One region of the Paenibacillus sp. FSL M8-0212 genome, then DNA from elsewhere that is predicted to be linked to it. Evidence: predicted binding sites of a transcription regulator. Region 1 holds the regulator's gene; the other holds the start of a gene.

Region 1 (12,611 bases):
ACGTCGACTGATGCAAGAGGGGCATGCCCATGCCGTTAAAATGGAAGGCGGAGTCGAGATAGCGGACACCGTTAGAGCAGTCGTGCAAGCAGGCGTGCCTGTTCTTGGACATATCGGACTTACACCTCAATCGGTTAATCAGATTGGTGGTTACCGCATTCAGGGCAAGGATGCAGCGGACGCGAAACGTCTGATGGACGAAGCCAAAGCCCTGGAAGCTGCAGGCGCGTTTGGCATTGTGCTTGAACTGGTTACGGAAGAAGTTGCACGGGCGATCTCGGAGGAACTGTCCATCCCTACCATCGGAATTGGAGCAGGACGAGGCTGTGATGGTCAGGTACTGGTATTCCACGATGTGGTTCAATACGCCTCTCCGTATACACCCAAACGATTTGTCAAAACCTATGGAGATGTGGGTACATTAATCAGAACGAGCATCGAAGCTTATGTGAAAGAAGTTAAAGATCGTTCGTTCCCGGCCGAAGAGCATGTATTCAATGCTGCGGATGGTGTTCTGGATCAACTGTACGGCGGACAACGCAAGGAAAAGGTGGGGAGTAACTCATGAAAGTATTACGGACAATCGCAGAGTTAAGACAGGAACTAAGCTTGAAGCGTCAAGCGATTCGGTCCAGTGCGTCCGTTGTAGGTCTGGTACCGACAATGGGTTATCTTCATCAAGGTCATGCAAGCTTGATGCAGGCAGCAAGAAAACAGAGCGATATCGTGGTATTAAGCATATTTGTTAATCCGATTCAATTCGGCCCTAATGAAGATTTTGACAGCTATCCGCGGGATGAAGCCAGAGATGTGGAAACAGCACGCTCACAAGGAGTAGATATCGTATTTATTCCCTCTGTTGAAGAGATGTATCCACAGGCAACACAAACGACCGTATCGGTCTCAAAACTGACGGAGCGCCTATGTGGCGCTTCCCGTCCGGGGCATTTTGACGGGGTAACGACCGTAGTCTCCAAACTGTTTAACATCGTACAGCCACAGCGTGCATTTTTTGGAATGAAAGACGCCCAGCAGGTTGCGGTCATTCAACAGATGGTGAATGATTTGAATATGCCTGTAGAAATTGTACCCTGTCCGATTGTTCGCGAAGAGGATGGCCTTGCCCTCAGTTCACGTAATGTCTATCTTAGCGCAGAACAGCGTACACAGGCATTGGTTCTGTCGAAGGCACTGCGTGCAGCTCAGGAAGCCGCAGATACAGGTGTAGCTACAAATGCGGCAGATATCCGTCGTATTCTGCGCGAGCAGATTGCAAGCTCACCGCTTGCCGTTATCGACTACGCCGAGATTCAGGCTTTTCCAAGTCTGGAGCCGCTCGCAGATCAGGAAGAAGTTCAAGGACGTGATGATCTGCTCATTGCACTTGCGGTGAAATTCGGAAAAACAAGATTGATTGACAATATAAGGTTGCAAAAATCGGAGGTACTGTCCCATGTTTAGAACACTGATGAAATCCAAAATCCACCGGGCTACGGTAACGGAAGCCAACTTGAACTATGTGGGTAGCATTACCATAGATGAAGACTTGATGGAAACATCCGACTTGATGGAAAACGAGAAAGTGCAAATTGTGAACAACAACAATGGTGCACGTCTGGAAACTTATGTGATTCCAGGACCGCGCGGGAGCGGGGTCATATGTCTTAACGGCGCAGCTGCACGTCTGGTGCAGCCTGGAGATAACGTCATTATCATTTCTTATGCCATGATGTCCCAAGAAGAGGCAAATACTCACAAACCAACCGTTGTATTTGTAGATGGACAGAATAAACCTGTACAAACGATGAAGCAGGAAGTCCACGCGACAATTATGTAATCGACTGGTAAGGAGAATGAAATCGGCCCTTGAAGCAAAAAATGAGTACAGGTCACTGCACTAATCCATTTTTTCAAGGGTGGGGATGCATCGATGTTCCAGCATGTTTTCGCAGAAATGAACGACATGTTAGATGAAATTATCAAGAGCTATCCTTCCGCTGAAGGCCTGAACAAACAAGAATTGCTGCAAAAGTGGAATTTGCTTAAGCGGATGAGTGACGGAATGCTGGATGAATGGCTGATGTTTGAAGAAAAGATGAGCCAGGTGAGGGAGCGGGAGATGGATAAGCCTGCTTCCCTTGAACCGGAACAGGAAGCTGTTACCGCTCTGCCTGAACTCCATCTGGAATGTTTCAGTCGTGGTCAGGGCTATTTCAAACTACAGATGTATCCGCAGGCGATCATGCAGTTCTCCCGGGTTGTGACCGACCATCCGGAGAGTGCATTGACTCGTTTTTACCTGGCGCTCGCGTATCTGAATTTGGAACAAATGGCGGAAGCCGGGACACATTTGCAGCAGATCATGTACCTTAAGGGTTCACCTCGCTTGAAAGGGCTTGTATGTAACGCCCTGGGCTGTATTCAAGCCAAGCTTGCGAATCCTGAAGCTGCATGTTCACTCTTTGCACAGGCCCTTCAGTATGACCCGACATTGACCGAACCACTGTACAACATGGAAGCTTGCAGGTTGAACAGGGGAAAATTGCAATATGCTAATCAGCTGACGACCCTTCATTAAGCGGGAATTCGGCGACAAAAAACGGTGTTCCCTCCTTTGGCATAGCGGCGGGGACACCGCTTTTTTGTCAGTTAATTTTCAAATCCCCTTTTTTTTGCTATGCTGTAACATAGACTGGAATGGAAGGGACCGTACATTGCAATGAAATTTGCCGTATTGGATTTCGAAACAACCGGCACGCAGTCCGACGGTGAGATTATACAGGCCGGACTTGCCATCATAGATCATGACTACAGCATAACTCAAATATATAGTTCTTATGTGAACCCTGGTGTACCGATTCCCCCGTTTATTTCGGGGTTGACGGGTATTACCGATGCAGATGTGGCGGACGCTCCTTCACTCGAAGAGATGATGATGGAGATGGTTCCGCTACTTAATGATGTGGTGCTTGTTGGACACAACGTCGCTTTTGATTTTCACTTTTTGCAGAATGCTCTTGACCGTTGCGGTTATTTGCCGTTCACTGGCCGCATTCTGGACACGATTGATTTTCTGAAGATCACATTCCCATCACTGGGTTCTTATCAACTCGGTTATGTGTCTTCCGAATTTGGATTTCAACATGATCGCCCTCACCAGGCAGACAGTGATGCACTGGCGACAGCCTATGTGCTGCTCAAGTGCCTGGATGAGTTAAAGGAATTACCGCTCATAACGATTCAGCGCCTCAGTGACCTGTTTGCACCAGAAGACAGTGACTTGGGCTGGTTCTTGGACGGAATGCGCAGTGAGAAGGAAGCAGAGCCGATTCAGGATCTGGACGGACATACCTATTATCGTCAGCTTGCTCTTAATGTAAGTGATTGGACCGATATTGGTGCACCACGCGATGAGCGGGAGGCTAACCCCCTTGATGGTGTAAGCTTCGAACAGTTTATGGACCAGGTTCGGGAGAACCTGAAGGATACGCTGGATCATTACGAAGAGCGTGAAGCGCAGACTCAGATGTTCAGCAGTGTAAGGCAAGCCCTGGATGAAGAGAAACATCTCTTGATCGAAGCTGGAACGGGTACCGGCAAATCTCTAGGGTATCTGTTGCCTGCTATTTACGAAAGTGTGAAACAAGAACAGAAAGTTATGGTCAGCACGCATACGATCAATCTGCAGGAGCAATTGAGAGAGCGGGACATTCCGATGCTGACTCAAGTGGTTCCGTTCCCGTTTAAGGCTGCTGTATTCAAAGGACGTGGACATTACCTGTGCCTGCGCAAATTTGAACACAAAATCAATAAACGTGAGTTCGCCACACCTAAAGAGGATTATTTCACAGCTGCTCAGATGATCGTCTGGCTAACACAGACCGAAACCGGAGATGATGAGGAACTTAACCTTAGCGGACGCGGAGGGGACTTCTGGGAGACGGTACAGAGCGAATCCGAATCATGTCTGGGAAGATCCTGTCCATGGTTCCGCAAATGTTTCTACCATCGTGCCAAACATGAAGCAGGGTTGTCTGATATCGTAATCACCAATCACTCCAAATTATTTACGGATGTGAAAGCCGCGCATCAGCTGCTGCCAGCCTATGAGAGTCTTGTAATCGATGAGGCACATCATCTGGAGGATGTCGCTGGTAAACATCTTGGAATGCATATGAAATATTTCACTTTGGTTCATACACTGACCCGCCTGTTTAAAGACAGTCGTAATGGTCAGCTGCCTATGCTTCGTTCGCAGTTATCCGGGCATGAGAATTCGGTGCAATGGGGCTCCATGGTGGATCAGATGTTCCCGCTCGCTCTTGAGGTCAAGGAACTGTGGGATCGTATGAGCGATGCCTTGTTTGGTCTGTTGCCTGAACGAAGTGATGCTTCACCGGGCGAGACGGGGCAATTTTCACTGCGTCTGAAAGCATCTCAGAAACCTGCAAAATGGCAGGAGTTGCAGGATCTGGAGAACCAGATCTATGTGACTCTGGGCGATTTGGTTCGCAAAGGGGACAAATTGCTGCTTGAAGTGAAAGAGGATCAGGATGATTATCAATCGGATAGTCTGATTACGGACATTACAGGATTACTGAAAGATCTGACCACATTGAAGGAGAATCTACGTTTCTTCATGCGAATGGATGACGCCAAAACAGTGTACTGGATGGAAGCCAGCGGCCAGTTCCGCAGTAAATCACTCCAGCTGTATGCCGTACCTGTAGATGTCAGTGCCCAACTTAAGGATTTGTTTTTTGATAAAAAGAAAAGTGTTGTGCTTACATCAGCTACGCTTTCGGTAGATAAGTCATTCCAGTTCATGATTGAGCAGCTTGGCTTGCAGGATGCTTCCGAGAATAATCGGTTGTTAACGTCGATGCTGCCATCACCTTTCAACTATCGCGATCAGGCACTTCTGGTGATTCCGCGTGATTTCCCGAGTGTGAAGGGAAGTGTGGGTGATGCGCACTTTGTTAATATGCTGGTGCAATCACTCGCAGAGACGGCAATTGCTACGCGTGGACGCATGATGGTTCTGTTTACTTCATACAAGATGTTGCGACAGGTCTATGATCCGCTGAAGGAGGCGCTGTCTGGCAACGACATCTCGTTGCTTGGTCAAGGCGTTGATAGTGGAAGTCGTTCCAAATTGACTCGCAGGTTCCAAGATGCCAAAGCAACAGTACTTCTGGGCACAAGCAGCTTCTGGGAGGGTGTAGATATTCCGGGAGAAGCGCTGACCTGTCTCGCTATTGTAAGATTGCCTTTCCAACCGCCGAATCATCCGTTGGTGGAAGCCAAGAGTGAGTTGCTTCAGGAACAGAAGAAAAATCCGTTCATGAAACTGTCCGTGCCACAAGCGGTCATTCGTTTCAAGCAGGGATTTGGCCGATTGGTGCGTACAGCAAAGGACAGAGGAATTGTCATTGTTTATGATACACGTGTGATTGAAGCGTACTATGGTAAATTCTTTTTATATTCATTACCAGGTCCCAAAATGGAGCATATGCTCACGGAGCAGATGGTTCCACGAATCACCGAGTGGTTGGAAAAACCTGCTAATGAACAAGAATAATGGTTGTTCTGTTCGTTATATCATTGCATGACACTATCGTTTGGCGTTAAACTTTATTAGATATTTCCGTATCCGATTAGAGCAGTTGCACGTAAGAACTTATAACCTAAATTACAAGGAGCATTCTGTATAAAATGTCACGTTTATCTTTGAGTTTATACAGAATGCTCAACTTTTCATCTATTATTTTTATCGTGGCCTTGGTAAGGGGGAGCAAGAATGAAATCGGATAAAATTTCGGAAGCGGTGGTACGACGTCTGCCTGTATACTTGCGCTATTTGAGCGAGTTGCACCAGCGTGAGGTGGCTACTGTTTCTTCTCAAGAGCTTGGACAAAGGCTGGATCTGAATCCGGCCCAAATTCGAAAAGACCTGGCTTACTTCGGTGATTTTGGTCGTAAAGGGATCGGGTATGATGTATCCTATTTGATCGAGAAAATTCGTCACATTCTCAAAATCGATCAGCAAATTAATGTAGCTCTGGTAGGTGCGGGTAACCTCGGACAGGCCTTGTCCAACTACAACGCATATCTGAAAGACAACATGAAGATTGTTGCTGTATTTGATGCATATGGACCGAAGATTGGTAGTCAAATCAACAGTTTGACGGTAAAACCAATGAATGAATTGACGGAAGCGGTTAAAACGGATAACATCCGCATCGGTATTATTACGGTTCCGGATACGGAAGCTCAAAATGTAGCCGATCAGCTTATTGAATCGGGAATTGAAGCGATCCTTAATTTTGCACCAACAATTCTAAAAACACCGCCGCATATCCGCATTCACCATGCTGACTTTACAACGGATCTGCTTAGTTTGGCCTATTACTTGGAGACTGGAAAGGACGATGAGGAAGATGACAACAAATAGATGGGTAATTCACAACGGCAAATTTGCCGTTAATGAAGGCGGCACAACATGGAACGTTGTTCAAGGATACATGGTTGTTGAGAATGACAAGATTGTGCATATTGGTGAGACATTGCCGGATGGAGACGAAAATTGTACCAAAGTGGATGGAAAAGGATTGTTCTTCCTGCCGGGTCTGATCAATACGCATGGTCATGCAGCGATGTCGTTGCTCAGAGGGCACGGAGACGATCTTGCGTTGCAAGTATGGTTGCAGGAAAAAATGTGGCCGATGGAAGCGAAAATGACTTCAGAAGACGTATATTGGGGAACTTCGCTATCGGTGCTTGAAATGTTGAAAGGCGGAACTACAGCTTTCCTGGACATGTACGATCACATGGATCAAGTTGCCAAAGTTGTGGAGCAATCCGGCGTTAGAGCAGCACTGGCACGTGGTGTAATTGGGCTGTGCTCGGAAGAAGAGCAACTGCGGAAGCTGGAGGAGTCGGCAGCGTTTGCACGTGAGTGGAATGGACAGGCCGATGGTCGCATTACAACCGTAATCTCGCCACACGCACCATATACATGCCCTCCTGACTACATAGAGAAGCTTGTACAGGTCGCAAACGACCTAAACCTTCCTCTTCATACACATATGTCGGAAACGCTTCGTGAAGTCGAGCAGAACGTGGCTGATTATGGACTGCGTCCTGTAGCACATCTGGAGAAACTGGGCTTTTTCTCCCGTCCATCCCTGGTTGCACATGCGGTGCATCTGAATGACGAAGAGATTGAGATTCTGGCCCGTCATGATGTGGCTGTATCCCATAACCCGGGAAGTAACCTGAAACTCGCTTCCGGTGTTGCGCGTGTACCTGCGTTGCTGAAAGCAGGAGTTACCGTGTCACTCGGAACTGACGGACCAGCAAGTAACAACAACCTGGATATGTTCGAGGAAATGAGACTGGCTGCATTGATCCACAAAGGTGTATCTGGTGACCCGACGGCAGTGCCAGCAGGCGAAGCGTTACTACTCGGAACGTCATATGGTGCCAAATCAATCTTCTTGAACAATACCGGAGCACTCCAGGTCGGCATGAAGGCTGACTTTATCGCCTTGGACATTGAACAGGCACATTTCTATCCACATACAGACCTGATCTCACATACGATCTACTCGGCTTCTGCCAAAGATGTTGAGCACGTATGGGTGGATGGGAAACAAGTGGTGAAACATGGCGAATGTCTGACGCTGGATGAAGAGCGTATTTTGCGTGAGTCTCAATTGGCATTTGATGGTCTGCTTGCTCGTTAATTGCAGGATAGAGCATCATAGGGAAAGGAAGTTCGGCTTTTGAAGAAAAAAAAGAAGTGGATATGGATTTCGCTGCTTGCACTGGTTCTGATTCTGTTTGGACTTCAGCGTTATTACGTCCATGTCACGCAGGACCAGCGCAAGGAAGAAGCGCTCGCCATACAGGCAGCTCAGGAGCAACTGGGCATTACATCCTATGATGAATTGCGCAAGTACATCTGGGGAGACAAAGAAGGCTCTGACAACATCTACTGGACCCTGATCGGCAAAAATAAGGATAACCAGGATGTTATGGTTTGGGTTAAATTCGATGCAAACAATCAACCGGCTAAGGGTGCAAACGCTGTACACAGTGAGCTGCTGCAGAATGGCATGTCCGAAGCGCAGATCCGCAATCGCTTCAGTTCTGAAGTTCCTGCCGGCGAGATTAAACGAATCATGCCCGGAGTTGTGAATGGAATATATGTGTGGCAAGTGTATTATAAAGACGGTACGCATAACCACTATCGTTTTTATCGTTTTAGCAACGGAGAACAGGTGGACCTGGTCTACACACTCCCGAACAGCTAGAACAAATAGAGTGACATAGCTAGAGAATGAATGAAACAAAAGAACCGGCAGACGGATATCCGACTGAACCGGTTCTTTGTGTTGCCCGTAAACTTAAATAATTTAAATAGTTAAAATTAATAATTTATTCATATTTTCGCCTTCGAAATTGTATATACGATGTGATATACTCAGATATGTACTCAAAGTTACATTCAAAACAAATAAACCTGTCGAAATTATCGCAGGAGTCAATGTGCACATATTCTTATATACCAATAAGCCAGTAGGTTGGGCCAAAATCTGGGAGGGGTAATTCACTTGAAACTAAAAGTATTGCCTATTGCTTTAACTGCCGTCATTTCAGCCGTTGTGTTGTTTGGAGGTTGGTTTGTATATCGTCAGGTGGCTGTGCAGAATCCGATTGAAAAGATGGTTACCCAGTACGATGGAGTCAATGACGTTCAATTAACTATTAACCGCAATGACGTACAATTGAAACTGGATCTGCAACCCGATGTTGATTTGGGCAGACTGGTACAATATATTCACAAAGAAGGACAGAACTTGATTGGAACACGTTCACTAAAATTGGACGTTGTGGATCATTCCAGTGAAGCACTGGAAAGTTGGTGGGGTGATGCGATGTTTACCGTAGCTCAGGCGATGGAGAACAAGCAATACACCGAGATTACACCAACGTTGTCAAAGATGGCGACCAATGGAATTAAGGTGAATACAGCGATGGATGACAACAATGTATATGTCAGTCTCAGAGACGGAGATGCCAGCAAGTTTATTATTCTGCCGCGTGTGCCCGGTCAGATAGGAGTGTGGCCTAATGCCTAAGTGGACAAAAGAAGTTGCCATCGGATTTTTTCCCGTATTGATTATTTTTCTTGCTTTTACTGGTGTTAATATTGTTCCGATTCTGATTGCAGCGGTGCTTGTCGGAGCTTTGCTGTTCATGATGCAAATGCGTGGCGGGATTACAGTAGGCGCTGCACAGGAACGTAAACGGAAGAAAAAAGGACCTTCCAAGCTTACTTTTGAAGAAATTGGCGGACAGGACAGTGCCAAGCAGGAATTGCGTGAAGCACTTGACTTTCTCATCAAACATGAAGAAATTCGGAAGTTCGGGATTCGCCCGTTAAAAGGGATCTTGCTGACGGGCCCTCCAGGGACAGGAAAAACGTTGATGGCCAAGGCTGCTGCCCATTACACCGATTCTGTTTTTGTAGCAGCATCTGGCAGTGAGTTCGTGGAAATGTATGTTGGTGTGGGTGCCAGCAGAATTCGGGATTTGTTCAAGGACGCGAGAACTCGTGCCACCAAGGAAAATAAGGAAAACGCTATTATATTTATCGATGAAATCGATGTGATCGGGGGGAAACGTGAGGGCGGTCAACAGCGTGAATATGATCAGACCCTCAATCAGCTCTTGACGGAAATGGATGGAATCTATTCTTCCGATACGCCGAGAATCCTTGTTATCGCTGCAACAAACCGCAAAGAGATGCTCGATAGCGCTCTGACGCGCCCGGGACGTTTTGACCGCCACATTCAAGTGGACTTGCCTGATAAGAAGGGCAGAAAGCATATTCTGGAACTGCATGCGGTGAATAAACCTCTGATGAAGGAAGTTAATCTGGAGAAAACAGCTGAAGAATCGTATGGTTTCTCCGGTGCACAGCTCGAAAGTGTGATGAACGAAGCAGCAATATACGCCATGCGGGACGGGCTGTTGAACATCGAACAGCGGCACTTGTCCCTGGCTATTGATAAAGTCATGATGGGTGAGAAGACAGACCGTGAGTCCAGTGTGGAAGAGAAGAAAAGGGTCGCCATTCATGAATTGGGACATGCCATTATGGCAGAACTTGTTCGTCCAGGCAGTGTTAGTCAGGTGGCACTTAGTCCGCGTGGTCAGGCGCTGGGATATGTACGTCATAACCCGCAACAGGAACAGTTCCTCTATACGAAGCGCTTCTTGGAAGAGCAGATTATGATTGCACTCGGAGGAGCAGCTGCGGAGGAAATGTACTACGGTGGTCGTTCCACAGGGTCACGCAATGACTTTGATCAGGCAACCAATGTGGTACAGACCATGATGGCTTCCGGGTTGACTTCACTTGGGATTGTGAACATGGATATGGTGACAACCGAGGAACTTATGCGAGAGAATAAATTAATTTTGCAAGAACTGATGGAACAGACAAAGCGGTTGCTTGAAGAACAACGGACAATTTTCGACAATTCACTCGACATCTTGATTCGTGAGGAAGTTTTGTCTGGCGAACAATTTCGTTGTCAATTTCGTGACAGTGCCCTTCTACCAGCATAATTTATTTATGCTGGTTATTTTTTTTTACATTTCACTCGTGCTAAGATATTATTATATGTTGGGTCGAAATTTGTAATTTTCGGCGAACAGGGTACAATAGAGAAATAGAGAACCGAAAGGATGGAGCAGAACCATGTTTTTCAAAAAAATAGGAGTTGTCGGCGGCGGTACGATGGGGCAAGGTATTTCCCAGATGCTAGCAGCCAAAGGACTTGATGTGCTTCTCGTGGAGCATACAACACAAAAGCTGGATCATGCATATGACATGATCGAAACCAATCTGGATAAACAACTGGAGAAATGGGCGATTACAAAAGCGGAGAAGAAATTGATTCTTTCCCGTATTACCAAGGTAGCTCATTTAGCTGAACTTGGAACTTGCGACATGGTCATTGAGACGATTTCAGAAGATCTGGATGCGAAAAAAGCAGTATTCAGCCAACTGGACCAAGTTTGTCCAAGCAATGTCATTCTGGCAAGTAATACATCCACGCTGAGTTTGACCGAGCTTGCAAGCTCGACCAAATACCCAGAGCGTGTTATTGGTATGCACTTTATTCACCCGGTATCCCGGGTTGATCTTGTAGAGATTATTCGTGGACTGAAAACTTCGGATACAACTTTCGAAGAGACCAGACGTTTTGTTGAAGAAGTAGCGGACAAAAAAGGAGTCATGATCTATGAATCACCTGGATTCGTAACTTCCCGCTTGATCTGTCTGCTGATTAACGAAGCGTTGCATGTATTGCAAGAAGGTGTTGCATCTGCTGAAGATATCGATGATGCAATGCGTATCGGATACAACTTCCAACATGGACCACTCGAAATGGCTGACCGTTTCGGATTGGATTCTGTTGAAGCTGCACTCGAAAGAATGTTCCGTGAATTCGGAGAATTGAAATATCGTCCTTCTACAGTCCTGAAGAAAATGGTGCGTGCAGGACACCTGGGTGTCAAAACAGGCGAAGGATTCTTCAAGTACGACAAGGATGGTGACCGACTGTGAAAGTACTCGTAATTAATGCGGGGAGTTCCTCGCTCAAATATCAACTGTATAATATGACTGACGAATCTGTCCTGGCTAAAGGTCTGGTAGAGCGGATCGGAATGGATTCCTCCATTCTGACGCACAAACCAACAGGCCGTGAGGATGTTACAGAAGTTAGTGAAATTCTGGAACACACAACAGCAATCCGTAAAGTCATTGATATTTTGACTCACAAAGAAAATGGTGTACTGGATTCTGTAAGTGAAATTCAAGCTGTTGGACACCGTGTTGTTCACGGTGGTGAAGCATTTAAAGAATCTGCACTGGTAGATGATGCAGCCAAAGCTGAAATTCGTCGTTTGTTCGACTTGGCTCCACTTCATAACCCTGCAGCAATGATGGGTATTCGTGCGGCTGAATTAAATATGCCAGGTGTGCCTCAGGTAATGGTCTTTGATACAGCGTTCCATCAGACGATGCCTGAAAAAGCTTACCTGTATGCCATTCCGCGTGTACTTTACAAAAAATATAAAGTACGTCGCTACGGGGCACATGGTACTTCCCATGATTTCGTAAGCAAGGCAGCTGCTGAATATCTGGATCGTCCAGTGGAAGATCTGAAAATCATCACTTGTCACGTGGGTAACGGTGGTAGTGTAACAGCAGTTAAAGGTGGCGTATCCGTGGATACTTCGATGGGTATGACTCCGCTTGAGGGACTGATGATGGGAACGCGTTCTGGTGACCTCGACCCAGCCATCGTACCTTATGTAATGAACAAGGAAGAACTGAGCGTAAGCGAAGTGAACTCCATGTTGAACAAACACAGTGGATTGCTTGCGATCTCGGGAATCAGCAGTGACATGCGTGAGATTACGGAAGGTATGGAGAATGGCGATGCCAACTCCACGCTTGCTTTTGAAATGTACGAATACCGTCTGCGTAAATACATCGGCTCATATGCAGCTGCAATGAACGGTGT
Region 2 (12,611 bases), 600 kb from region 1:
TACAGTTTGGCTGGATTTCTGGCCGACCATGTGTTTAATCCGTTGCTGATGGAGGGGGGAGCACTGGCTTCGTCTGTTGGTCAAATTATTGGAACTGGGCCAGGCAGAGGTATTGCCTTTCTGTTTATCATCGCGGGTCTGTTTGTTATTCTGATCGCAATAATCACATCCCGTTTGAAAATGATCAAATCTCTGGAGCAGAGCCCAGATATAGCGGCTCCATCCGATGTTGGCGGGTTGGCACACGATTAATTCGAATCCAACAGCGTAAGCCCTTGTCCGCAGCAGCGTGCGATGCTTCTTCTGTACGAAGAAGTTATTCACACGATGAGCAGACAAGGGCTTTTTTTTGTGCTGAGGAGTCAGCAGATGTACTTAGACAAGATGTGTTTGTGTATTTGGATTGTCGGTGGAGCTTACCCTTTAACCGCCCCTGAAGTTAGTCCCCCTACAATATACTTTTGCCCAATGAGGAACACAATCAACACAGGCAATGAGGTGAGCACAATATCGGCACTGACCAGATTCCACTGGGCACTGAATTGCCCGAAGAAGTTATATACAGCCAGTGTCATCGGCCACATCTCCACTGTATTTAGCATATAGAGTGGGGCAGTAAACTCATTCCAGACACTCAGGAAATTAAGAACAAATACCGTTACCAGCACCGAGGTTAACAAAGGTACAATGATTCTCAGGAACAGCTTGATCCCATTACATCCGTCCATGATCGCGGCTTCATCCAGCTCCTTCGGGATGTTAGACACAAACGCATACGTAATGAACAGCGAGATCGGAATACCCATAGCCGTGTAGAGCAGAATCATGCCGACATGTGAATTGATCATACCCATGGACTTCATGACTTCCATCAGCGGAATGTAGTTGAGCGGCAGTGTGATACCAAGAATCAGGAAGAAGTACAGAAACTTGCTGAGCTTCGAATGGTTGCGTGATAACGTGAAGGCTGAGAAGGCCACAACAAACACCAGTAGCAGAGAAGAAGCCCCGGAATGCAGCAGACTGTTGAAAAAAGAACCGCCCAAATGTCCCTGTTCATAGACGATTTTGTAATTTTCGAAGATAAACTTCTCGGGCAGCGTCAGCTTCAGCACTTTGGCCTCGGCGTCCGACTTGAATGAATTCAGTACAATGACCACAAAAGGAATCAAGACCACCAGGCTAAGCAGCCAGGCGAGTGCATTTAACCCGATCGAAGCCAATCTTTTTCTCAATCGCATGTCAGTATTCCACCTTTCGGTTCATCAAACGAATGATGAAAAAGGAGATGATCGCCATGATGACAAACAGAATGGTAGATAGCGCACTCCCCAGTCCCCAATACCCTTTGGCAAAAGAGGAATAAACCGCCGTGTTAATGACATCTGTTGCGTTACCGGGGCCACCGTTGGTTAGCACGTATACGGCATCGAATACTCTCAGCCCATACGTAATATTGAGTACCGTGGCGATGGTAATGGTAGGCATCAGCATCGGAATGGTGATCCGGAACAGCTTTTGCCCAAATCCGGCGCCGTCAATGGACGCTGCCTCGTAATAATCCCGGGGGATGGCGAGCAGTCCGGCGATGAACAGCACCATGATGTACCCCATGCCTTTCCACGTGTCCACTGCCATGATGGATGGCATGGCCCAGGTTAGGGAGCCCAGCCAGTTCTGGGCGAGAACATCCAGCCCTAATGCACGCAGGGTTACGTTAACGAACCCGTTGTTTGGGTCGAGCAGACTTTTGAACACAAGCCCAACAATCAGGAACGACAGCACCTGCGGGGAGAAAATGATCATCCGGTGCAGATTCGCGGCCTTTACACCGCTGACCAGCAGCAGGGCCAGAAACAAGCCGAGAACCGTCTTGGCGATGGATGTAACCAGGGTGAAGAGGACTGTGTTTTTGATAAAAAGCAGATAGGTCGGATCACCCGCCAGAATAGTGCGGAAATGCTCCAGACCGATAAAGTTCTTCTCCGAACTATAGCTGTTCCAGTCGGTGAAGGAATAATAGATGCCCAGCAGGGCGGGAGCAACGATGAACAGCAGATATAATACAATCGCTCCAGATGAGAAATACCAGGGATAGATTTTGTTTGCATTCATAACCGGTAACACCTTTCCTTCCTGCCAAAATACATGAGCGGGCAAGTGCCCGCTGCATGTAACGCTGTACAGTATTTATGTTTATCTGCCATATGCGCTGTTACTGCCACTTCTCGTCTTTCAGCACTTTGGCTTGTTCAGCACGACGTTTATCGATATTCTGCAGAATCTGATCCGGTGTCATTGCGCCAGCGAACATGCCTGACAAGTCCTTACCAATATCCATCCATTGTGGATCAATATATTTCACAGCGGCCTGCATGACCGTACCTTTTTCATGATTTTTCTCATAATCAATATAATCCTGTGTCAGCTTTGGTTCGATTTCCGGCCAACAGATCGTCAGATTACCTTCACCTTCGTCGAACACACGTTGCAGATGATCATGCTCGGTAATCCAGCGGAAGAATTTCAGCACTTCTTCAGGATGTTTACTGTTTTTGTTACCAAACATGGCAGCTGAACCGCCGGGATTCACACCAATCGTCTGATTATCTCCCCACGGCATGACAAAGAACCCCATATTGTCTTTCATTGCCGGATACGCTTCGGAAACTTCCTTTTCCGTCCCTGGAACCCGCAGCAACATAGCAGCTTTTTCCTGACCAAACGCTTCAATTCCCGCTTCTACCGTATTGGACAAGAAGTCTTTGCCGAAATAACCGAGATCCGCAAATTCCTTCAATTGTTCAATGACCGTCTTGAGTTGCGTCATATCTGCGATTTTCATCTCATTGTTGTTTAATTTCTCGTAGGTTCCCGCTGTTGTTTGCTCATAGTTAGGTCCCGTTTCGAACAAAGGCAGAACCTGATACCACCCGCTGGCAGGTGCCTGATAGAACGGAATAATGTCTTTATCCTTAATTTTCTGGCTGATCGCCTTGAATTCGGCATAGGATGTAGGAGGCTCTATGCCGAGCTCTTGGAAGATACGTTTGTTATAGTACACATACCAGATTTTCGTTGGCGCAAAAGAAACTCCGTACACCTTGTCATTGTGACTGACGGTTGGCAAAATCTCTTCAGACATCCGACCTGTGAATTCCTCATTGGTCAGGTCAATGGCATTTTCCTCTGGTCTTACGTTAGCCGGCATGCTCAGTGGGTCCACATCGACATTAAAAATATCAGGTGCTTCGCCAGAGGCCAGCTTTACCTTGATCAGGTCACGCCACTGTGCGTCAGGTACGACCTGAAAGTCAATTTTGACACCGGTCTCCTGTTCATATTCCTTGGCCATCGTCTGCATGATGCCTGTACGCGGAATACCGGATTGGCTTGTTCCAAATGTGAGAGTCACCTTACCCGAACCTTCCGTACTTTTACCTGAGTTGCACCCGGCAAGCAGCAGAGTGGAGAGCAGGAGCACACTTGCAAGCGAAAATAGAAATCGTTTTCTCATCATTGAACCTCCCGGAATATAAAGAAAATTGTAACTTGCCGAAACGCTTAATGTAAGCGTATTCTTATGTGGATAACTTTACTGTGAACAAGGGATGTGCTCAATAGACAAAAGCGTTCTGTTGGGTGGACATTTTCGAATGGTGTGACAGATATCATCATAGGACGAGGTGTGTGGGGATTGCGATATCGATTTGGAACGCTTCAGCAAAGTCTGTTTGCCTATTACTCTGCGGTATTTATTATCTTTTCGCTGATTGTGGCGGGGCTTCTGTATGTTTTTCTCGCAAGTGACATTCGTCAGCGAAGTGAAGAACAGCAGAGACAACTGGGTGTATCAATCGTCAGTAACCTGGATCAGGAAGTGGTGAAAATGAACAACTTTTCCATGAATATTGTGTATTCCAATCTGGTCAAAGAACACTTCAGTCACTATTTGGCACCAGCAGAAGGCAGTGAGCAGACAATGACGAGTGATCCGGCATTGTATAAGGATACAACCACACTAATTGATGTCATTCTTGCGATCATCAGCAGCTCCAATACAGCCAAGCAGGCCAATATCTATGATGTGAATGGCAAGATGCTGGGAGCGGGTGCATTCAACGGTCAACTGTCGGTAGACCTGACTCAGCGACCGTGGTACAAGGAAACCTGGGAGCGGAGTGGCTGGCGAGTGATCCAATTGTTAGAGGGCGGAGCTTTGCCCATGCCGACCGGTGAGGGGAAATCGGATCAACCTTACATTTCTCTTACCCGGGTATACAAAGATGGCAATTATGTCAGCCAGGGTGTAGTTGAGATTTTGCAGGATGCCGGAACCCTGTTTCAGCATTTGAATGAATTGCAGGCAAATAACGACGATCTTCGGATCTATGTAGTGGATGAACAAAATACACGATTGTATCCACTTTCTTCGGATGCTGATGCTTCTCAAGCAGGCCATTTCGATGATGTGGACTTGATTCAAAATCTTTCATTTCCGCCTGATACGATGCAGGAGATCACCGATCCTTTGAGTCAGTCCAAACAAATGATGACGTACATGACGTCACAGGAGACGGGATGGACCGTTATTGTCATGCAGTCCAAACAGTCCCTTTTCGCCAGTCTCAACCGGATGGCTGTGATGTTTATCGGTGCCACGTTAGCTACTCTCATGCTGATTCTGGTTCTCTCGTATCTGATTTCCAAACGGGTCACTTTGCCGCTGCATCGTTTGCAGCGCATTATTCAGAAAACGGGTGAGAATGATCTGTTATCGGGACAGGAATCCGGTCAATTGTTCAAGCTGGAGCATCCCGGTTCTATTCGGGAGATGGATGAGCTAAATGATACGTTTATCCGGCTGAATCAACAGCTTGTGCAGTCTTTTCAGGACAGGCTGGCGATGAAATCTCAGGAGACAGAAGCAAGATTACTGGCGCTGCAATCCCAGATGAACCCGCATTTTCTCTATAACAACATTACAAATATCAGCATCATGGCGGAAGAAGGCATGAATGAGCAGATTGTTGCGTTCTGCGCCAATATTGCGTATATGCTGCGTTATATTTCTACTCCGGGAAAGAATGGGGTTCCACTGTCCCAAGAACTGGATTATTGTGAGCGATATCTGGAGTGTATGAAGATTAGGTTCGAGGATGATCTGCACTACGAGTTTCATATTTCGGAAGAAATGCAGCTTATTCAGGTTCCGATGCTGATGGTACAACCACTCCTCGAAAATGCCATGAAATATGGACTGGGCGATACCCCTCCATGGAAACTGAATATTACTGGAGATATGGATGCGGTGCAGCAGACCTGGCAGATTCACGTGGAAGACAACGGGCCTGGCATGGAACCAGAAGCACTTGCCAAGATCATGCATTACATCGAACAATCACAGGAGTGGGAGCGTATGCCTGACCTTGAAATTAACGGAATGGGACTGAAGAATATATGGGTCCGATTGAAATTATGGTATGGCACGGCAGCCCACATGCTGATTACAAACAAGCCTTCCGGCGGTGTCCAGATTACCATAGGTGGTTCCATTCGAAAGGAGCATGACTGAACCCATGACAATCAAATATAGAACGATTATTGTGGAAGATGAAGCCTTGATTCGCCGGAATGTCTCACGCAAATTCAGAGAGTTGGACACCCGGTTCGAGGTGATTGGTGAGGCGCGGAACGGTCAGGAAGCGTTACAGCTCATTGAACATTCCGTACCTGATCTGGTTGTAACGGATATACAGATGCCGGTAATGAATGGACTGGAACTCGCCAAACATCTGTATTTTGCCTATCCGCATGTGAAAATTGTCATTCTGAGCGGTTATCATGAATTCGAATATGCACGGCAGGCGATCAGTTACAAGGTGGAGGATTATCTGCTCAAACCATTATCGGAAGAACAGCTTCGTACACTGCTGGATGCGATGGAATTGAAGCTTGGGAGCGCTGTGGATTCGCTTGCCCATGTCAGTGCCGTGCTGGATGAACAGGTGAAGCCGGAGGATATCGCAGAGGCCGTTAAGTTGTATTTGAAGCAGAATTACATGCATGAGATTACACTCCAGGACATGGCGGGACAGATGCATTTTAGTGTGGACTACCTGGGAAAGTGTTTTAAAAAAGTAACAGGGGAGACTCCGCTGAAATATATGACAGGCCTGCGAATAAATGAAGCGAAGCGCATGCTCGTTACTCACGAGAATATGGATATCAAGACCATTGGTGGAGCGGTAGGGTATAGTGATTCCCACTATTTCAGCCGGATTTTCAAAAACAAAACGGGCATGTACCCTAGCGAGTACCGACTGCAACTGCAGGAACGAAAAAAAGCCCTGTCCATGGATGATGAGAACCATGTTGACTTGAGCTGATTACTGGGCAAGAGCTTCTTCGGTTATTTTGCGAATATCAAACGGGGAGCGGATACCTTCTTCAATTATGTCGGGGAGAATCTGTTCCAGGAAATACTGCACACAGTGGAGGTCGATATTTTTGATTTTGACCAAGGCATAACGGTACATAACGATAAATTCTTTCTCCGTATTGCCACGTTGGAGTTCAGCAAAGGCTTCATATACTTGATCCATCTTGTCTGCGACTTCGAGAATCAGTCCTTCGATCGATTGGTCTTTGCCCTCACGCAGCTGTCTGCGGAAAATAGGCTGGAACTCTTCAGGAATATTTTCATTAATGAAATGTTCAACCATGCCTTCTTCGACCTTTTGCAGCATCGATCGCAGCTCCAGTGAATAATGTTTGACTGGTGTTTTGATATCACCGATGAAGATTTCGCCATAATCATGACTGCTGGTGATTTCGTATAACTTCTTCCAATCAATGGTGACTCCATGCTGCTCCTCAATATCTGCGAGCGTTTTGGCGTACTGTACCACTTTCCAGGAATGAGCGGATACGCTGTGTTCTTCGAATTTGAATTTGCCAGGTGTACGAATAATACGTTCAAGATCATTCAGTGACCTGAAGTACGCGTGAATTCCCATATAAGCGTTCATCCTTTGCTGGTTGAGTATAAGTGTGAGTATCCATCGACTATACGCCAGTTATGTCAACTGTGGATTAACGCGGATAGCGACGAAGGTAAAATGAAGTTTTAATTCTATAGAAGGACGAGAGGATGAAAGGGAACGTACGAGAGAGTACGCAGGTTATCAACAAACAATAAAAAACCACGATGTGTGATTGAACGTGAGTTCAGCATCCATCGTGGCTTTAGTGTGTAGATGTTGTGTTACCTAGTGCTACATAAGTTCAGTTGAATCAAAAATTATGATTTTTTACGTACCGGTGAAGTATACCAGTACGCCATTCCGACAAAGAGGGCACCGCCGATGATATTACCAAGTGTTACCGGGATCATGTTATGAAACCAGCCCGCCAGAGTAATGGTATCCGGGTGGTTTGGCAACAGCCAGGACAAGGACAGCAAAGTCATATTGGCAACACTGTGCTCATACCCACTTGCAATAAAGGCGTACAGACACCACCAGATGAGAGCAATTTTGGCGATATCCTCTTTTGTGCGAGCAGCCATCCAGATCGCCAGACAGACGAGCCAGTTACAGAAAATGCCGCGGAAGAACAACTCCGATACGGGAGCGGCCATCTTTTTGGCAGAAGCGACAAATAAAAGATGTTCGGGCGCAGCCGTTTTGAACAGGCCGCTGCCTACAATAAGCAGGCTGAGCAGGATCGCACCTAGCAGGTTGCCGAGGAAGACGAGTCCCCAGTTTTTCAGTGTATCTTTGACTGTGGTCCGGCCTGCGAGCGTGCTCATGGTGAAAAACATGTTGTTGCCTGTAAATAGTTCCGATCCGGCAAAGATGACAAGCGTGAGAGCGAGTCCGAAGGACATGCCCATTAACATGGTTTGCAGTGGTGACTGTGCCGCAAGGAGCGGGGCACCAATACTGAAGATCAGTACGATGCCAAGCCCTACATAGGCACCCGCCATTAAGGCGGCAACCATGTAGCGTGAAAGATTTGAGTTCATCTGATCCCGTTTTTTAACCGCAGCTTCAATAATTCCCTCAACACTTGGTGTATACATCACGGTTTCCCCCATTATTTTGCATCAATCTTTGAACGTTTCGATGGAGCTATATTTCAATCCAGACCTGGCCGTTCTCTACCTTCACCGGATACATCTGCACTTGCCCATTGTCCGGTGCTTGCACAACACCGGTAGTTAAGTCAATTTTCCAATCATACAGCGGATCGTACAGATAATGCCCGGACACGATGCCTTCTGCCAGCGGCCCACCCTTGGGGTGGGGGTTGTGATTATCAGCGGCGAAGATGGTGCCATCCGATGCACGAAAGACAGCAAGCTGATGGTCCAGAATTTCAACTACTCTTCCGATTCGTGGCAGGAATTCTTCAACTACTCCGGCAGGGAAGTAGGTGCCTGATTGTTTGGTCGTCATCTTAAACCACTCCTTATTTATTTAACATTCTCCAGTATTAATCCTGCAAGCTTGCTTATGGACGAGCCGATACTTCGATTCCATGGAACATTTTGCTTTCGCCTTCCTCATTGCGAATCGCTTTTTGCCAAGGTTCTTCAACATGCTCAAGTGCAAATTCAATCCGCTGCATCAACGCTTTGCGTTCCTCCAGGTTATCCACGACAACCGAACGAATATGCTCCAGACCCATCCGTTCCACCCACTCGGAAGTCCGTTCCAGATAGTTACCTGTCTCGCGGTAATATTGCATGATGGCTCCGCACAGTTCAATTAACTCTTCATCTGTTTTCACTTTGCATAAGGAATCAGCAAGTCTTGCTTTAATACCGCCGTTACCACCGATGAAGATTTCCCAGCCTCCGTCGTTACCAACGATACCGATATCTTTGGTACATGCCTCTGCACAGTTCCGTGGACAACCGTTGACGGCATATTTAAACTTGGCTGGCAGATCCAGACGTTCGAATTTACGTTCGATGCGAGCGCCCATGGCCATGGAATCCTGTGTACCGAATCGGCAGAATTGGGAGCCGACACATGTTTTGACCGTACGCAGCGATTTGGCGTATGCATAACCTGAAGGCATATCCAGTTCAGCCCAGACTTTAGTCAGATCTTCTTTTTTAACACCAATCAAGTCGAGACGCTGACCGCCGGTTACTTTGACTGCTTTCACATCATATTTGACTGAAACGTCAGCGATGCGTTTGAGGTCCGCTGGAGTAGTCACCCCGCCGTACATCCGAGGTACAACCGTATACGTTCCATCCTTTTGAATATTTGCATTCATCCGTTCGTTAACAAAACGGGATTCTTTCTCATCTTCGTGTGTGTCTGGTGCAATCATGCCAAGGTAGTAGTTGATCGCCGGACGACATTTGGAACAACCTTCAGGTTGACTCCAACCCAGTACATTCATGACCTCTTTGGTTGTTTGTAATCCCTTTGCACGAATCTCGGCTACAATCTCATCCCGTCCCATGGAAGTACATCCGCAGATGCCCTGTTTGGCTCCAGTACTGAAACTGTCACCAAGTACATATTGCAGAATCTGTTCCACAACTGGTTTACATCCACCGCAAGAGCGGGTTGCACCTGTACAGGCTTTGATCTCATCTACGCTGGTTAGTCCTTGATTCGTAATGACATCAACAATCGTTCCTTTGGTTACACCGTTACAGCCACAGACAATCTCGTCTTCAGCCATCGTTTCTACAGAGGTGGTTTTCTTATGACCGCCGCAGCCTGTACCCATGAGTGAACCATACAATTCTTCGGTCATTTCGGTCTGTTGTTTGATCAGTTTCTGCAATTCGGCAGAATCCGTAATGTCACCGAAGAGAACGGCGCCGACCATTTTATTATCACGAAGCAGAATTTTTTTGTAAGTCCGTTTCCAGTCATCTTTGTGCGAAATGACGGTGTGCTCTGGGCTGTCGATGAATTCACCAGTTGAAAACACGTCCACACCCGAAATTTTCAATTTAGTGGATACTACAGAACCTTCATACGGAGCCGTTTCGACACCGCAGATATGTTTCGCGAGAATCATGCCTTGCTCAAACAATGGGGCAACGAGGCCGTAACATACCCCGCGGTGCTCTGTACATTCCCCGACCGAATACACATTCTCAAGTGAAGTCTGCATATAGTCATTCACGACAATACCCCGGTTGACTTCCATACCGCTTTCGCGGGCTACAGCCGTATTGGGTTTGATCCCTACAGCCATGACCACAAAATCAACATTCAGAACCGTATCATCTGCAAAACGAATTCCTTCAACCCGTTCGCCACCCAGCAGTTCGGAAGTCTGCGCACCCATTTTGAACCGGATACCCTGACGTTCGAGTTCTGCCTTCAACATGGCTGAAGCTTGCGGATCAAGCTGACGCTCCATCAGATCTTCCATCAGATGCACTACGGTAACTTCCATGCCAAGTTGTACCAACCCTTTGGCAGCTTCAAGACCCAGCAGACCGCCCCCGATAACGGCCGCTCGTTTATACTGCTTAGCAGCTTCCAGCATGACATTACAATCGGCGATATCACGGAAACCGACAACACCCTCTTTGTCATGCCCCGGTACGGGGAGAATAAAGGAGTTAGAGCCTGTTGCAATGATGATTTTGTCGTAAGGAACGCGAGTTCCATCTTCAGTTACAACTTCATGTGTCTCGGCATCGATTCGTGTAACCGTTGTGCCTGTGTGCAATGTAATGCCGTAATCTTCATACCAGTGAAGGTCGTTCAGCACGATATCGTCCAGCGTTTTGCTTCCTTCCAGTACGTACGACAACATAATGCGGTTGTAGTTAGGATAGGGCTCGGTGCCAAAAACGGTAATATCAAATCGCGTAGTTAATTTCAGAATTTGTTCAACAGTACTGATTCCTGCCATACCGTTACCAATGATGATGAGGTTCTCTTTTTTTCCGTTCATGTGTGTATGCCTCCTTGAATAGACGCTGTACATTACTCAAAATTTTAGTGGTTTATATTTGAAATTATACAAGTAGTTGACGACAGTTTATGTGATTTAATTCACTAATAAAGATAGTTCAGTCAACTATTCGTTGGTGTGATCCCGGTCACAGATTTTTATATATATTTCCAGAGCGACATATATACATATCCAAATGGATATTATACAGGCTGATTAATCAAGGCATATACTACGAGGCATAACGACGCGTCGATATGATATTTTCAAAATTTGGTATTTTTTTTGCTAACACGAAACACACTACTAGGGCTTAATGAAGTTTCAGAAGTGAAGATGGGGACGTGAATTCTCATTGTGTTGACATGGCTGAAAGGAGATCACCTATGGGTGTAAAAAGAATGGACGATACCTCACCGGCTGCAACCCAGCCGGAGATTATTAAAGCGGTTGCAGTAACTGCTGTGATGATGCAGCTGATCCTGTCGGTTCTCTTAAAGCAGTTTCCCGATGTATCTCACAGAATAGAGATTGGCATGTTGTACAATCTGGCGAAGTTCTCGGCACCTGCCTTTATTTTTGCCATTTTGTATGATGTGGCACAGCTGCGAGACGTAAAGTATGGACACTATGTATGGCATAAAGCCAAAGAGATCATCGGGCCTTATCTCTTCTGGACTACCGTATATATAATAACGGTGAATGCAGGCGGATATGAGCAGGTGGGGGATGTTGTACAAGCCTTTCTGCTGGGAACGGCAGCCCCGCATTTGTGGTATACGGTCATGATGTTCCAATATCATTTGCTCATTCCGCTGGTGACTGCACTGGCTCTGCTCATGATTCGGAATCGAAAAAAAGCAGCTGTGTCATGGGTGGTATCCATCATCGTGTATGCCATTCTGATTCTGCTCTATGACCGATATGTTCTGCTGGATCTTTTGCATCCCGATCTGGTCTACACGGATCGAATCTTTGCCATGTATGGACTATTTGCATTGCTGGGAATGGGTACATCCATATATAAGGAAGTTTGCCTTGTCTGGTTGGACAAAATGAAGTGGGCGTTGCTGCCCATCGGTGTGCTGTTGTTTATTTGGGTGAACCGGGAATTGTTTGCTTATGGATTTGAGGATATGAATTTGTTGAAATCTTCGTATCTGAAACCGTCGATGGTGCTGTTTAACATGGCGCTCATCTTGCTCCTGTACGCTGGTGCAACGGGACTGATTCGTATGAATGTCCGATTTCTACCTACTTTTCGCTGGATTGCCAAATACGCCTTTCGGGCATATCTCGCCAGTTATTTTGCACTGAATCTGACGATCTGGATGATGGGCAGTTATGTGAAGGAGATGCCGCTCGGCATCAGCATCGTGTTTTTGCTGATTTGCACTGCGATTCTAGCCTTCACGATGGTGTATTACATTGAGAAATTGTGCAAGGCAATGATGCGACTTCTCAGAGCGAGGAATCACCAAGGGCATCAGCCAGCGCCAGCTCACGGAAATAAGCGACCGTAAACTCGCGAAAAATCAGACAAGCTTTGGACAGGTAATGATCTTCCAACCAGGAAATCCCAATCGTTCGTTCGCATACAGGCTGTTCAATCCGAATCAATCGTACATGTTCACCCACAGATCCATCCCAGGATACCGCGGGAA

Evidence for each region. The regulator Rex, encoded in region 1, represses fermentation and respiration genes when NADH is low (regulators of the CRP and FNR family bind a similar motif). The targets are predictions, from matches to a motif close to TTGTGAAATATTTCACAA.
Region 2: a site for Rex is predicted at 11,037-11,054, ahead of nirB (nitrite reductase large subunit NirB). Genes of this name have one in related genera too.

The regions. Positions count from the first base shown of each region.
Region 1 covers NZ_JBBORP010000001.1:5,131,986-5,144,596, forward strand. The annotation lists gene panB (3-methyl-2-oxobutanoate hydroxymethyltransferase) at 1-568, shown strand, start outside; gene panC (pantoate--beta-alanine ligase) at 565-1,461, shown strand; gene panD (aspartate 1-decarboxylase) at 1,454-1,837, shown strand; gene MKX68_RS22730 (tetratricopeptide repeat protein) at 1,955-2,578, shown strand; gene dinG (ATP-dependent DNA helicase DinG) at 2,720-5,581, shown strand; gene MKX68_RS22740 (redox-sensing transcriptional repressor Rex) at 5,801-6,454, shown strand; gene MKX68_RS22745 (amidohydrolase) at 6,441-7,748, shown strand; gene MKX68_RS22750 (DUF5590 domain-containing protein) at 7,788-8,318, shown strand; gene MKX68_RS22755 (hypothetical protein) at 8,619-9,146, shown strand; gene MKX68_RS22760 (AAA family ATPase) at 9,139-10,641, shown strand; gene MKX68_RS22765 (3-hydroxyacyl-CoA dehydrogenase family protein) at 10,775-11,647, shown strand; gene MKX68_RS22770 (acetate/propionate family kinase) at 11,644-12,611, shown strand, end outside.
Region 2 covers NZ_JBBORP010000001.1:4,535,933-4,548,543, forward strand. The annotation lists gene MKX68_RS19915 (MFS transporter) at 1-252, shown strand, start outside; gene MKX68_RS19920 (carbohydrate ABC transporter permease) at 417-1,241, opposite strand; gene MKX68_RS19925 (carbohydrate ABC transporter permease) at 1,243-2,115, opposite strand; gene MKX68_RS19930 (ABC transporter substrate-binding protein) at 2,216-3,517, opposite strand; gene MKX68_RS19935 (cache domain-containing sensor histidine kinase) at 3,689-5,575, shown strand; gene MKX68_RS19940 (response regulator transcription factor) at 5,580-6,389, shown strand; gene MKX68_RS19945 (YfbR-like 5'-deoxynucleotidase) at 6,390-7,019, opposite strand; gene MKX68_RS19950 (formate/nitrite transporter family protein) at 7,304-8,086, opposite strand; gene nirD (nitrite reductase small subunit NirD) at 8,136-8,462, opposite strand; gene nirB (nitrite reductase large subunit NirB) at 8,518-10,947, opposite strand; gene MKX68_RS19965 (acyltransferase) at 11,334-12,470, shown strand; gene MKX68_RS19970 (LysR family transcriptional regulator) at 12,409-12,611, opposite strand, start outside.